DNA from 2 places in the Limosilactobacillus albertensis genome. Region 1 is predicted to be linked to the other one. Evidence: a T-box and tRNA genes for the amino acid it is inferred to sense, from the RefSeq annotation. Region 1 holds a T-box; the other holds one or more tRNA genes.
The links. The T-box of region 1 lies ahead of leuS (leucine--tRNA ligase). A T-box ahead of a tRNA ligase gene usually reads a tRNA of that ligase, here a tRNA-Leu.
Positions count from the first base shown of each region.

Region 2: it encodes a tRNA-Leu, which carries the amino acid that the T-box ahead of leuS (leucine--tRNA ligase) is inferred to sense. The anticodon was not compared.

Region 1 is NZ_JACIVD010000074.1:24,090-27,910, reverse strand. It holds gene leuS (leucine--tRNA ligase) at 1-2,417, opposite strand, end outside; T-box leader at 2,480-2,687, opposite strand; gene metK (methionine adenosyltransferase) at 2,742-3,821, opposite strand, start outside.
Region 2 is NZ_JACIVD010000053.1:36,643-46,469, reverse strand. It holds gene H5S41_RS02965 (nicotinate phosphoribosyltransferase) at 1-978, shown strand, start outside; gene nadE (NAD(+) synthase) at 991-1,818, shown strand; gene H5S41_RS02955 (Tex family protein) at 1,885-4,062, shown strand; gene H5S41_RS02950 (SprT family protein) at 4,055-4,507, shown strand; tRNA gene H5S41_RS02945 (tRNA-Leu) at 4,565-4,650, shown strand; gene H5S41_RS02940 (glycoside hydrolase family 2 TIM barrel-domain containing protein) at 4,805-6,691, shown strand; gene H5S41_RS02935 (beta-galactosidase small subunit) at 6,675-7,634, shown strand; gene H5S41_RS02930 (putative glycosyltransferase family protein) at 7,685-9,454, opposite strand; gene H5S41_RS02925 (2,3-bisphosphoglycerate-dependent phosphoglycerate mutase) at 9,606-9,827, shown strand, end outside.

The DNA of each region.
Region 1 (3,821 bases):
TTAGCAACAATGTTAACAATCTTATTTGGCACAACAATAACCTTTTTAATATCCTTGCCATCAGTAAACTTCTTAACATGTTCGTTTGCCAATGCAAGTTGTTGGGCTTCATCACGGTCAGTATCCTTGGCCATCTTGATCTTTGCGCGAACCTTGCCGTTAACTTGAACAATCATTTCAACTTCATCTTCAACCAACGCTTTTGGATCGTAAGTTGGCCATGGCTGATAAGTAATTGTATCACTCTCACCAAATTGGCTCCAAAGCTCTTCAGCCATATGAGGCATTATTGGAGCAATCATTTTAACAAAGCCCTTCATGTATTCTACTGGTAAGTCATCAGCCTTGTAAGCTTCATTAACGAAGACCATTAATTGGGAAATAGCGGTATTAAAGTGCATCCGTTCATAATCTTCGGTAACCTTTTTAACTGTTTGATTATAAACCTTGGTTAGCTTACCATCATTGAATGTTGATACTCGGTCACGAAGATGGTTATTATCATCCATCAATAACCGCCATACACGTTGAGCCCACTTGTTAGCACCGTGTAATCCTTTTTCATCCCAAGGTACAGATTCTTCAAGCGGTCCCATGAACATTTCGTAAAGCCGAAGAGTATCAGCACCATATTGGTCAACAATATCATCAGGGTTAACGACATTTCCTTTTGACTTGGACATCTTTTCATGGTTAGAACCTAGGATCATTCCTTGATTAACGAGCTTCATGAATGGTTCCTTAGTTGGGACAAGGCCAAGGTCATAGAGAACTTTGTGCCAGAATCGTGCGTAGAGCAAGTGAAGAACGGCATGTTCAGCACCACCAACATAAAGATCTACTGGTGACCAGTAATCAAGTGCTTCTTTGGAGGCAAATTCTTGATCATTATCCGGATCAGTATAACGAAGCCAGTACCATGATGAACCAGCCCATTGTGGCATTGTATTAGTTTCTCGCAAACCATGACGACCATTTTCATCGTAAACGTTAACCCAGTCTTCTACATTTGCAAGCGGACTCTCACCGGTTCCTGATGGTTCAATGTTATCAGTCTTTGGTAATTCAAGCGGAAGTTCATCTTCAGGAACTAGTGAAGTTGTGCCGTCATCCCAATGAATAACCGGAATTGGTTCACCCCAATAACGTTGGCGGCTGAAAATCCAGTCCCGCAGACGGTAGTTAACTTTCTTATGACCAGCATCATGCTCTTCTAGCCAGTCAATCATCTTTTGCTTAGCCTCAGCGTTATTTAATCCGTTGAGGAAGCCAGAGTTAATATGTTTACCATCACCATCAAAGGCACCTTCTGAAATATCTGCTCCCTCGATGATTGGCTTGATTGGTAAGTCAAACTTAGTAGCAAAATCATAATCCCGTTGATCACCTGATGGAACAGCCATAACAGCACCGGTTCCGTATGATGCAAGAACATAATCACTAATCCAGATTGGTAATTTTTCGCCATTTACTGGATTAATAACGTAAGAACCGGTAAATACCCCAGTCTTATCCTTATTTAAGTCAGTCCGTTCAAGATCCGACCGCCGTGAAGCCTCTTCCTTGTATTTTTCAACTTCCGCTTTGTGTTCTGGCGTTGTTAATTGGTCAACTAATTCTTGTTCTGGCGCAAGAACAACATAGGAAGCACCAAACAACGTATCTGCACGAGTAGTAAAGACTTCAATCTTCGTATCTTCATCCCCAACAACTGGGAAGTAAACGGAAGCACCTTCAGAACGGCCAATCCAGTTACGTTGCATTTCCTTAACACTCTCTGGCCAGTCAACAAGGTCCAGGTCATCAATTAGGCGGTCAGCATAAGCAGTAATCTTTAAAACCCATTGCCGCATTGGCTTTCGGTATACCGGGTAACCGCCCCGTTTAGTCTTACCATCTTCTACTTCTTCATTGGCAACAACTGTTCCGCCCATAAAGTCAGGGGCCCAGTTAACCATAATCTCACTTTCGTAAGCAAGACCTTTCTTGTAGAGCTGTTCAAAAATCCATTGGGTCCACTTATAGAACTTAGGATCAGTCGTATTTACTTCCCGATCCCAGTCATAAGAAAAACCAAGTGATTGAATTTGGTCGCGGAAGTGGTCAATGTTCTTATTCGTAAAGTCTTTAGGATTGTGGCCAGTCTTTAATGCATATTGTTCAGCTGGTAAACCAAATGCATCCCACCCCATTGGATGTAAAACATTAAAGCCCTGCATCCGCTTCATCCGTGACATTACATCGGTAGCAGTATAACCTTCTGGGTGTCCAACGTGTAATCCCTGACCAGATGGATAAGGGAACATGTCTAATGCATAGTATTTTTTCTTATCTTTATTAAGGTCAGCTTTAAAAGTCTTATTCTTTTTCCAAAACTTTTGCCACTTTTTTTCAATCGTCTTATGATCGTAAGCCATTTTCGTCTACTCCTTACTGTTAAATTCTAATTATCGTAATAAAAAAGTCCCGTAGAAAATATCTACGAGACGAAATCAATCCGCGGTACCACCCGTTTTCCATGAAAATCATGGCGCTTAGTACCTTAACGTGGTAAACGTCATTACCTACTATAAAGTTCAGTAACAATCACACTAGATGAGTTCATTAATGACCTGCCTCCTGTTCACACCACCACAGGATCTCTGATGACTAAATCAAAAACTACTATTTCTATTACGATCAAATATTTAACGCTTATTGTAACAACCACCATCAGTGATTGCAAGTATAAGATTTAATTATTAGCCTAAAATTGCTTTTAAGTCGTCTACTTTGTCTAAATGTTCCCATGGTAAATCAACGTCAGTCCGACCAAAATGGCCATAAGCAGCTGTTTGCTTGTAAATTGGCCGTTTTAAGTCGAGCATTTCGATAATACCAGCTGGCCGCAAGTCAAATACCTTACGAACTGCAGCAATTAATTCTTCTTCTGAGCGTGTACCTGTACCATAAGTATTAATCATAATCGATACTGGTTCCGCTACCCCAATTGCATAAGCCACTTGGATCTCTGCTTTTTTAGCATAGCCAGCTGCCACAATATTTTTAGCAATATAACGAGCAGCATAACTAGCAGACCGGTCAACCTTTGTAGCGTCCTTACCTGAAAATGCTCCACCACCATGGTGAGCAGCTCCGCCATAGGTATCAACAATAATCTTACGACCAGTTAACCCGGCATCCCCTTGTGGACCACCGATTACGAACCGGCCTGTTGGATTAATGAAGTACTTGGTCTTATCATCAAGGTACTTAGCTGGAATTACAGCTTTAATAACCTGTTCCTTAACGTCCTTCTTGATTTGGTCAAGGGAGGCTTCTGGGTCATGTTGAGTACTCAAAACAACCGTATCAACACGAAGCGGTTTGTCATTTTCATCATATTCAACTGTTACCTCAGCCTTAGCATCTGGACGAAGATAAGGAATAACACCGTCTTTACGTAATCGGGCAATCTTGCGCATCAATTTGTGGCTCAGCACTAATGTAAGCGGCATATATTCAGGTGTCTCATCAGTTGCATAACCAAACATCAGCCCCTGGTCACCAGCACCAATCTGGTCAAGCGGATCAGCATCTCCTTCACGTGTCTCTAAGGAATCATCAACCCCTTGAGCAATATCGGGTGACTGTTCATCAATTGCCGTAATAACTGCACAATTATCAGCATCAAAGCCGTATTTACCATCAGTGTAGCCAATTTTTCTGATTGTATCACGCACAATCTTTTGAATATTAACGTAAGCCTTTGTTGAAACTTCACCAAAGACCAATACTAATCCGGTAGTAACTGATGTCTCGACAGCGACCCGTGAGTCTGG
Region 2 (9,827 bases), on a different contig from region 1:
CGAGCACAAGAGCTGGATGCAGCTTTATGGGGAACGCGGGCAGCCTACATTGGCGGCTTTGATGCAACTAGCAATGTTCGTGCGGGTAAGTTGTTTGGCATTCCTATTTCGGGAACGCATGCCCATGCCCTAGTGCAGGTATATATGAATGACTATGATGCTTTTAAAGCATATGCGGAGACGCACCATAACTGTGTCTTCCTTGTTGACACTTTTGACACTTTGAAGAGCGGGGTTCCTAATGCCATTAAGGTTGCAAAGGAATTTGGTGATAAGATTAACTTTATTGGTGTCCGCATTGATAGTGGCGATATGGCCTACTTGTCCAAGAAGGTCCGTAAAATGCTTGATGATGCCGGATTCCCTGATGCTAAGATTATTGCATCCAATGGTTTAGACGAAAAAACAATCCAGAATCTCCAAATGCAAGGAGCTAAGATTGATACTTGGGGAATTGGTACTAAGTTAATTACTGCTTATGATCAACCCACTTTAGGGGCAGTATATAAACTGGTTGCTATTGAAGATGAAAATGGTAACCTTGTTGACACTATTAAGCTCTCTAATAATGTTGGAAAAATGTCAACTCCTGGTAAAAAGCAGGTATGGCGGATTAATGACCGTGCTGACCGAAAGAGCGAAGGGGATTACATTACTTTAGTAGATGAAGATCCGCGTAAGGAAAAATCACTTAATATGTTTAATCCGAACTTCCCTCTTCAGCAAAAAGATGTTGAAGACTTTACCGCGCGTCCAATGTTAAAACCTATTTGGCAAGACGGTAAGTTTGTTTATGATGAACCAACACTAGAAGAAAGCCGCCAACACCGCTTTGAGAGTTTGAATGCGTTGTGGGATGAATACAAGCGGGACTTAAATCCGGAAGTATATCCAGTGGACTTATCGCAGAAATGTTATGACAATAAATTAAAACTAATCCATCAAGTTCACGAATATGTTAAATCATTGAATAAATAGAGGTAAGAAACAGTGCGAAAGTGTCAAGAAGAAATAATTAACGCATTGGGAGTTAATGCGCAAATTGATCCTGAAGCTGAGATTGACAAGCGGGTTCAATTCTTATGTGATTTTCTCCAAACTACTAACATGAAGACGTTGGTATTGGGAATTTCTGGGGGACAGGATTCAACATTAGCTGGACGCCTTTCTCAATTGGCAGTGGAAAAATTACGTAAAGAGACCGGAAATGCTGACTACCAATTTATTGCAGTCCGTCTTCCTTACGGTGAACAGGCTGATGAGTCAGATGCGATGTCCGCAATTAATGATTTTATTAAGCCCGATAAAATGATGCGTGTTAATATTAAAGCCGCCACTGATGCAATGGTTAACTCATTAACTGCGGCTGGCGCGGTAATTAGTGATTTTAATAAGGGCAATATCAAGGCTCGTGAACGGATGATTGTCCAATACGCAATCGCTGGTCAAAATGGCGGCGCAGTTGTGGGAACCGATCATGCAGCAGAAGCGGTAACTGGTTTCTATACTAAATTTGGTGATGGCGGTGCGGATATAACGCCGCTTGCCGGACTGGATAAGCGTCAAGGGAAGGCTCTTTTAAAATCCTTAAATGCACCGGCTAAGCTTTATGACAAGACACCGACAGCAGATCTTGAGGAAGATAAGCCAATGCGGCCAGATGAAGAAGCACTTGGTGTCCGCTATGAAGAAATTGATGACTTTTTAGAAGGACGTGCGGTTTCAACAGAAGCAGCAGAAAAGATTGAAAGCTGGTATCGTCGAACACAGCATAAACGTCATTTACCAATTGCTCCTTATGATACATGGTGGAAATAATAAGAATTAATTAACATGAGGAGGCTGGGACGCAACTCAGTCTCCTCAATTTTTAGGAGGATGAAAATGGAAGAGGAAACACTTCAACTTGTTAGCAAACAATTACCTGATATTCGCCCGCAACAAATTAAAGCAGCCCTCGGATTAATGGACGAAGGAAATACTATTCCTTTTATTGCCCGCTACCGTAAAGAAATGACGGGAACGCTTGATGAAGTTCAACTACAGGCTATTCGGGATGAATATCACCGTGTAACTACATTACGCGAACGTCAAGCAACGGTCATCAATAAAATTAAAGAGCTTGGCAAACTAACTCCTGCTCTGGAAAAACAAATTAATAATGCAACTGAATTACAAGAAGTAGAGGACCTTTATTTGCCATATAAGCAAAAGCGGCAAACGAAGGCTCAGCAAGCACGACAACATGGACTTGCACCGTTAGCAAATTGGTTGTTATCGTATCCAGACGATGATTTAACAACTAAGGCCCAAGAATTTATCAATGAGGATGTACCAGATGCTGAGAGTGCATTAGCGGGGGCGCATGAGATCCTTGCAGAAGCGATTAGCGAAATGGCAACAGTTCGGGGATGGTTACGAAATTATACAGCCCAGCATGGTCAATTAGAAACCAGCGTAAAGCGCGACGGGGAAGAAAAGGATGAACTAGGAACCTATAAGCAATACTATGAATTTTCAAGTTCAGTGCAAAAGTTAAATTCATACCAGATTCTTGCTTTTAATCGTGGTGAAAAAGAGGGAATCCTCAATGTAAAAATAACAGTTGATGAGGCACCAATAATGAATTACCTTCATTTCCGCCTTATAAGGACGCAAAAGCAAAATGATGCTACTGAATTTATTGAAGAAGCCTACCAGGATGCCTATAAGCGGTTCTTAGGCCCAGCAATCGAACGTGAATTACGGCGGCAATTAACAGAAGGTGCAGATGAACAAGCAATAAAGGTCTTTGGTGAAAACCTTTACCATTTATTGATGCAAGCGCCAATTAAGGGGAAAGTTGTGTTAGGATTTGACCCTGCCTACCGTACTGGTTGTAAGTTAGCCGTCCTTGATGAAAATGGCAAGTTTTTAACTAAAGCCGTTATTTACCCGCACAAACCAGCTCCAGAAAAACAACGGGCAGCTGCAGAGGGTGAATTTATTGACTTACTAGAAAAGTACCATGTTGAAATGATCGCCATTGGTAACGGAACGGCCAGTCGTGAGTCAGAACAATTTGTAGCTGAAGCGCTAAAAAAGATTGAGCGTCCAATCTATTACGTAATTGTGAATGAAGCAGGGGCCTCTGTCTATTCGGCAAGTAAGGAAGCACGGGATGAATTTCCGGACCTTCATGTTGAACAGCGGAGTGCAATTAGCATCGGCCGACGACTACAGGATCCGTTAGCAGAATTGGTAAAAATTGACCCACAAGCGGTAGGGGTTGGCCAGTATCAACATGATTTACCGAAGAAAGAATTAAGCGGCGAATTAGAGACAATTGTTGAACGAGCTGTAAACCGTGTCGGAGTTAACCTCAATACTGCTAGTTACCAACTATTAACGCGAATCTCGGGACTAAATAAGACAATTGCCAAAAATATCGTTACTTACCGGGACGAAAATGGCCGCTATACTAACCGTACGCAATTAAAGCAGGTTCCTCGTTTAGGACCTAAAGCTTACCAGCAATCGGTTGGCTTCTTACGGATTATCGACGGTGAAAACCCATTAGATAATACCGATGTCCATCCGGAAAGTTACCAAGTTGCGCAGAAAATCATGGAGGCAGCAGGAATTGATATCAATGATCTGGGAACACCCGCTGCTGAAAAGAAGTTAAAAGCACTTGATATTAATCAATTTACTGATGACCAAGTAGGGACAGAAACGGTTAATGATATTATTTCATCTTTGCAAAAGCCGGGGCGTGACCTCCGTGACTCGATGCCGGCACCATTATTGCGTCATGATGTAATGACAATTGAAGACCTTCAACCAGGAATGAAACTTCAAGGAACGGTCCGTAATGTTGTCGATTTTGGTGCCTTTGTTGATATTGGTGTTAAGCATGATGGATTAGTTCATGTTTCAAAGATGAGTAAGCAATTTATTCGTGATCCACGGGCAATTGTCGCAGTTGGTGATATTGTGGACGTGTGGATTGATGATGTAGATTTGAAACGCCAGCGAATTCAATTAACCATGATTGAACCGGAGACGGTCGCAAATGACTAATGCGGAATTACAACGCTTGACCGAACAATGGTCGCAAAAATACTTTGGGCGCGATTTTGTGCACAAGGTATTTTTTAATAAGCGCTTGAAAACAACAGGTGGGCGTTATCATTTAAGTGACCACCATATTGATATTAATCCGTTAATGTACACTGAATTTGACCTCAATAATCTTCGGCAAGTCGTCCTTCATGAATTATGTCATTACCATTTACATTTGCTCGGAATGGATTATCATCATCGAAGCCAGGCGTTTAAGACGCTGTTAGCGCAAGTCGGCGGATCACGATATGCACCGCCTACCAGCAAAGCAAAACGTAATGTTAAGCGAAAATGGCATTATATTTGTACAGGTTGCGGCGTTGAAATAGCGCGACAACGGCGTTTTAACACCCACCGTTATGTTTGCCGACGGTGTGGACACCATTTTATTTTAAAAAATTAAAAAAAGTTGTTGCCAACGAATAGGTATCTTGCTATAATAATATTCGTTGGTTGATATGCGGCCGTGGCGGAACTGGCAGACGCGTAAGATTAAGGATCTTATGGTCGATTATGACCGTGGAGGTTCAAGTCCTCTCGGCCGCACTATAAAAAAGCTCTGAGTATGTATACTCGGAGCTTTTTTATTTTAAATTTTTATTAATAAACTTTACTTAAATTTTACTTCTTAGCTTGCTATCTCGTTAATGAAAGCGCTATACTTTAGATGTTGTAGTTAGTAACGAGGAGGGACTTATCGATGGATGCAAATATCAAATGGCTTGATGATCCGGAAACGTTTCGGGTTAATCAACTAGCAGCACATAGTGACCACTATTACTATGGTGATTATGATGAATGGCGTCGTGATGATAGCAGGTTTGTGCAGAGTTTAGATGGAAAATGGCAATTTAAGTTCGCTAAAAATCCTCGTGAGCGGGTAAGTGAATTTTATGCCAAGGATTATGACAGTAGCAGCTTTGATACGATTGAAGTACCAAGCGAAATTGAATTAAATAACTATGCCCAGAACAACTATATTAATACCTTAATCCCATGGGAAGGGAAAATCTATCGGCGACCTGCATATGCTCTTAGTCCCGATGATTCTCAAGAAGGATCTTTTAGCGATGGTGATGATAATACCGTCGGCGCGTACTTGAAACGGTTTGATCTTGACCCTGCCTTGCGTGGTAAACAAATCCGGATTCGTTTTGATGGTGTAGAGCGGGCAATTTACTTATGGCTTAATGGGCACTTTATTGGCTACGCTGAGGATAGCTTTACCCCGTCCGAATTTGATTTGACCCCTTATATTCAGGATGAAGCTAATGTTTTAGCAGTAGAAGTTTTCAAGCATAGTACTGCCTCGTGGATTGAGGACCAAGATATGTTCCGCTTTTCGGGGATCTTCCGAAGTGTGAACTTATTAGCTCAGCCCCTTGTTCATGTTGAAGATCTTAATATTCGGCCAACTGTTACTGATAATTATCAGGATGGTATTTTTAACGTTGACCTCCAGCTCCAAGGTGAGAAAACGGGCAATGTTAATATTCGGGTAGTTGATAGTGATGGAAATATCCTCGTTAATGAAACCCATCCTGTTGCCCCAACGGTAAAGGTTCAGGACCAGTTTTTGGAGAATATCCACTTGTGGGATAACCATGATCCGTACCTTTATCAACTATTAGTAGAAATTCGCGATGATGAAGGAAAGTTACTTGAACTTGTTCCGTATCGTTTTGGTTTTCGACGGATTGAAGTTAATCAAGATCATGTCGTGCTATTAAACGGAAAGCGGCTAATTATTAATGGTGTAAACCGCCATGAGTGGAACGCTAAACGTGGTCGGGCGATTACGATGGATGATATGACGAGCGATATTAAGACATTTAAGGAAAATAATATTAACGCCGTGCGAACATGTCACTATCCTGATCAGATTCCTTGGTATTACCTTTGTGATGATAATGGAATTTACATGATGGCTGAAAACAACTTGGAATCTCATGCTACTTGGCAAAAGATGGGTGCAATTGAGCCATCATACAATGTTCCTGGTTCAGTTCCGCAATGGCGTGAAGTAGTAGTTGATCGGGCACGGACTAACTATGAAACATTCAAGAATCACCCATCGATTTTATTCTGGTCACTGGGTAATGAATCATACGCTGGCGATAATGTTGTCAAAATGAACGAATTCTATAAGGAACATGATGATAGCCGCCTTGTCCACTATGAAGGTGTTTGTCATACTCCTGAATATCGTGAGCGGATTTCGGATGTTGAAAGTTGGATGTACTTGCCGCCTAAAGAGGTTGAAGAATACCTGAAGAATAATCCTGATAAGCCATTTATGGAATGTGAATATATGCATGACATGGGCAATTCTGATGGTGGAATGGGTTCATATATTGCATTGCTTGACAAATATCCACAATACTTTGGCGGCTTTATTTGGGACTTCATTGACCAGGCACTCCTTGTTAAGGATCCCGTAAGTGGTCAAGAAGTAATGCGTTATGGTGGTGATTTTGATGATCGTCACTCAGATTACGAGTTCTCAGGAGATGGCTTAATGTTTGCTGATCGGACACCAAAGCCAGCAATGCAGGAGGTAAGATATTACTATGGCTTACACAAATAAATTACGCGTGATATATGGTGATGGCACATTAGGACTTAGCAGTGAAGATTTTCATTACATTTTCAGTTATGAACGTGGCGGACTTGAATCGCTTAAGCTAAATGGTAAAGAGTGGCTATATCGTGAACCAATGCCGACATTTTGGCGCGCAACAACTGATAATGACCGCGGAAACGGCTTTAACATTCGGTCTGCGCAATGGCTTGCTGCTGATGCATTTCATAAGTGTGTTGGAATTAAGCTGACTGTTGACGGCCAGGAATTTGATGAATTACCGATTGCCCCGATAACCAATGAATTTAGCGATTCGGTATTTGCTACGAATGTTAAGATTGAGTATACGTTTGAAACATTGACTGTTCCATCAACGACGACAAGTGTGGCCTATGAAGTGATGGCAAACGGTGAAATCAAGGTAACCATGCATTATCAAGGGCATAAAGACTTACCGGGGTTACCCGTAGTAGGAATGCGTTTTGTTATGCCAACGGTGGCGACTGGTTTTGATTATCAAGGACTGTCTGGCGAAACTTACCCTGACCGAATGGCTGGAGCAAAAAAAGGAGTCTTCCATGTCGATGGGCTACCGGTAACTAAATATTTAGTACCGCAGGAAAATGGAATGCATATGGAAACGAATAATTTAACAATTACGCGGAATACGACGCAAAATAACGCGGATCATTCAAATGAACCGTTTAGCTTAAAGATTAAGCAAACTGATCGTCCATTTGCTTTCAGTTGTCTTCCATATACAGCTGAGGAATTGGAAAATGCTACTCATATTGAGGAACTACCGCTTGCACGACGGACAGTCTTGGTTATCGCCGGTGCTGTTCGTGGTGTCGGGGGAATTGATAGCTGGGGTGCTGATGTTGAGGAACAATACCATATTCCAGCAGATCAGGATATTGAATTTTCATTTGTGTTGAATGCAAAGTAAAGATATAAAAAAGTGTAACTGAAAGGATTCTTTCTCTCAGCTACACTTTTTTAATTAAACTCTCTTGTCATAATCCGGCCAAAATATTTCTTGAAGTGCGTACAGAAATAATAGAAACCATAGATAGTAAGAATGCTAAGCCCAAGCAGTGAAATTGCCAATAAAGCAGTAAACCAGCCTGGTTGCTTAAAGTAGAGGGTCGCGGTATTTTTCCCTTTCCGTTGATGGATATAGGGTGCACCAACTGATGAGCGTTGATAGTGTTTTAAACGTTGACCATTAACCGTTAAAAAGGATTCCTTGTAGGTAATAATTGGCAAACGAACCTTACCAGTCTTGTCAGCATTCCAGGTTAATTGAAGCCCGCCATGCGGTAAAACTGTATGGTTGTATTTATGCGCCTCATTAATAATTTGTCCCTCGTAAGCATAGGAACGCACATATTTCTGATTCATATATTTCTTTGGAATGGGGAGATAATCCGGACTTCGCTTTTCAACCATCGTCAGTAGTTGTCCAGGATAAAGGTCGTGAACCGAATGACGGAGGGCGGCCTTATCTTCACTTACCCGGGTGATTGCGCTGAAACTATTGAGAACAATTTCCGAATCGTAACGGGCTGCGCGTTTATAAACATCGATTGTTGTCGGTGTGAAGACTAGAAAAACCATTAATAATAGGATTCCAGTAGTTAGTTGATTGCTAAGGCCAATTTTGTGCGCCTTTTTTCCAAGGGTCGTTGCACTGATTCCGACACCAGCAAGCAACAGCGGGTATGCAATAATGGTCAAACGATTAGGGAATTGCAAAGTGTGACCTAATGCAGGGACTATATTTTGAAGGGCATTCCAAGGGATGAGGGATGAACTTAAAATAAGAATAAGACTACCTAGAATGGTTAGGACAGTGTTAGTAAGTGACTTTTTGAATGTGGCTAAAACATAAATCAGTTGTAGGCTGAATAAGATCCACATTGCGTAAATTAGGTAATCACGAGTACTACTGAACATCGATGGGCGTAGGACGTTATCTGCTAAGCTAAAGTCTGCCGGATGTGCGATATTATTATGCAGGTTAAGCATTAGTAACGCGCCCCAAACGTTAGCCGTTAGTATAATGGTTCCTCCGACGGCTTTTAAGGTTTCCCGCCACATCTTTTTTCGGTCAATAGTTAGGATTAACCCGATAATAAAAAATGGTATTAGGGTAATAACAAAGAATAACGAACTGAGCATATGAATTTGAATGATGACCGTCATCAGCGTCGTTAATTGGAGCCAATTAACGGGGCGTTGATGGTCTTGAATCATCCGTATTCCGCAAATTACCATATACGGTGCAAGGGCAGCTCCCCATGCATTCATATTTTGCGCCAGTTCCCACCGTGGCAGCCAGCCGATATTCATATAAATCAAGGCGCAAAGAACGGCAATGGTATGATTACTACGAACACGAATCCCAAGTTGGTACATTCCGATTCCGCCAAGGATATATACGATAAAGGTTGTGACAATTTGATATTGGTACCAGGTTCCGACAATCCCGAGAATAGCTCCGTTTAAGTAGGCAAAAAGGGGACCATAAACAGCATTGATAATCCGCCCGCTTTGTTGAAAACAGTAATTACTTTGGAAATAACTGAAATTGAATTGCTGAATTTGTTTTGCTGCATCATAAAAGCGATTGAAATGAAAAATGGAATCGGTTCCTAAAATGACACCATGAGATACAAACTGAGGAAACATAATCAAGTATGCCATTGCAACGATAGCACAATATGGCAGCCCCCAATTGATTAGATTAACAATTTTAGATTTCATGTATTGAGTATTAAAGCTTATCCGCCTAAGCTTTATAATTCCTTTCATCTGATACTTACTTTAATAATTATACGGCAGAAAACAGAAAGGGGAAACAATCGTCTTACTAGGGAAAGTATTTCGCTCTGTTTAATTGTTAAGCACCATTAAAATGCGCTATTATAAGATAGTGGCAAAGGGGAGTGAAAAAATGGCAGAATTAGTAATTGTGCGTCATGGGCAAAGTCAAGCCAACCGTGATAATATTTTTACCGGCTGGACTGATGTTCCGTTGACCCCTAAAGGAATTGAACAAGGTGAATTAGTAGGTAAGGAATTACAAAAACTAAATATTCAATTTAGTGATGCCCATACTTCATATATGCAACGGGCG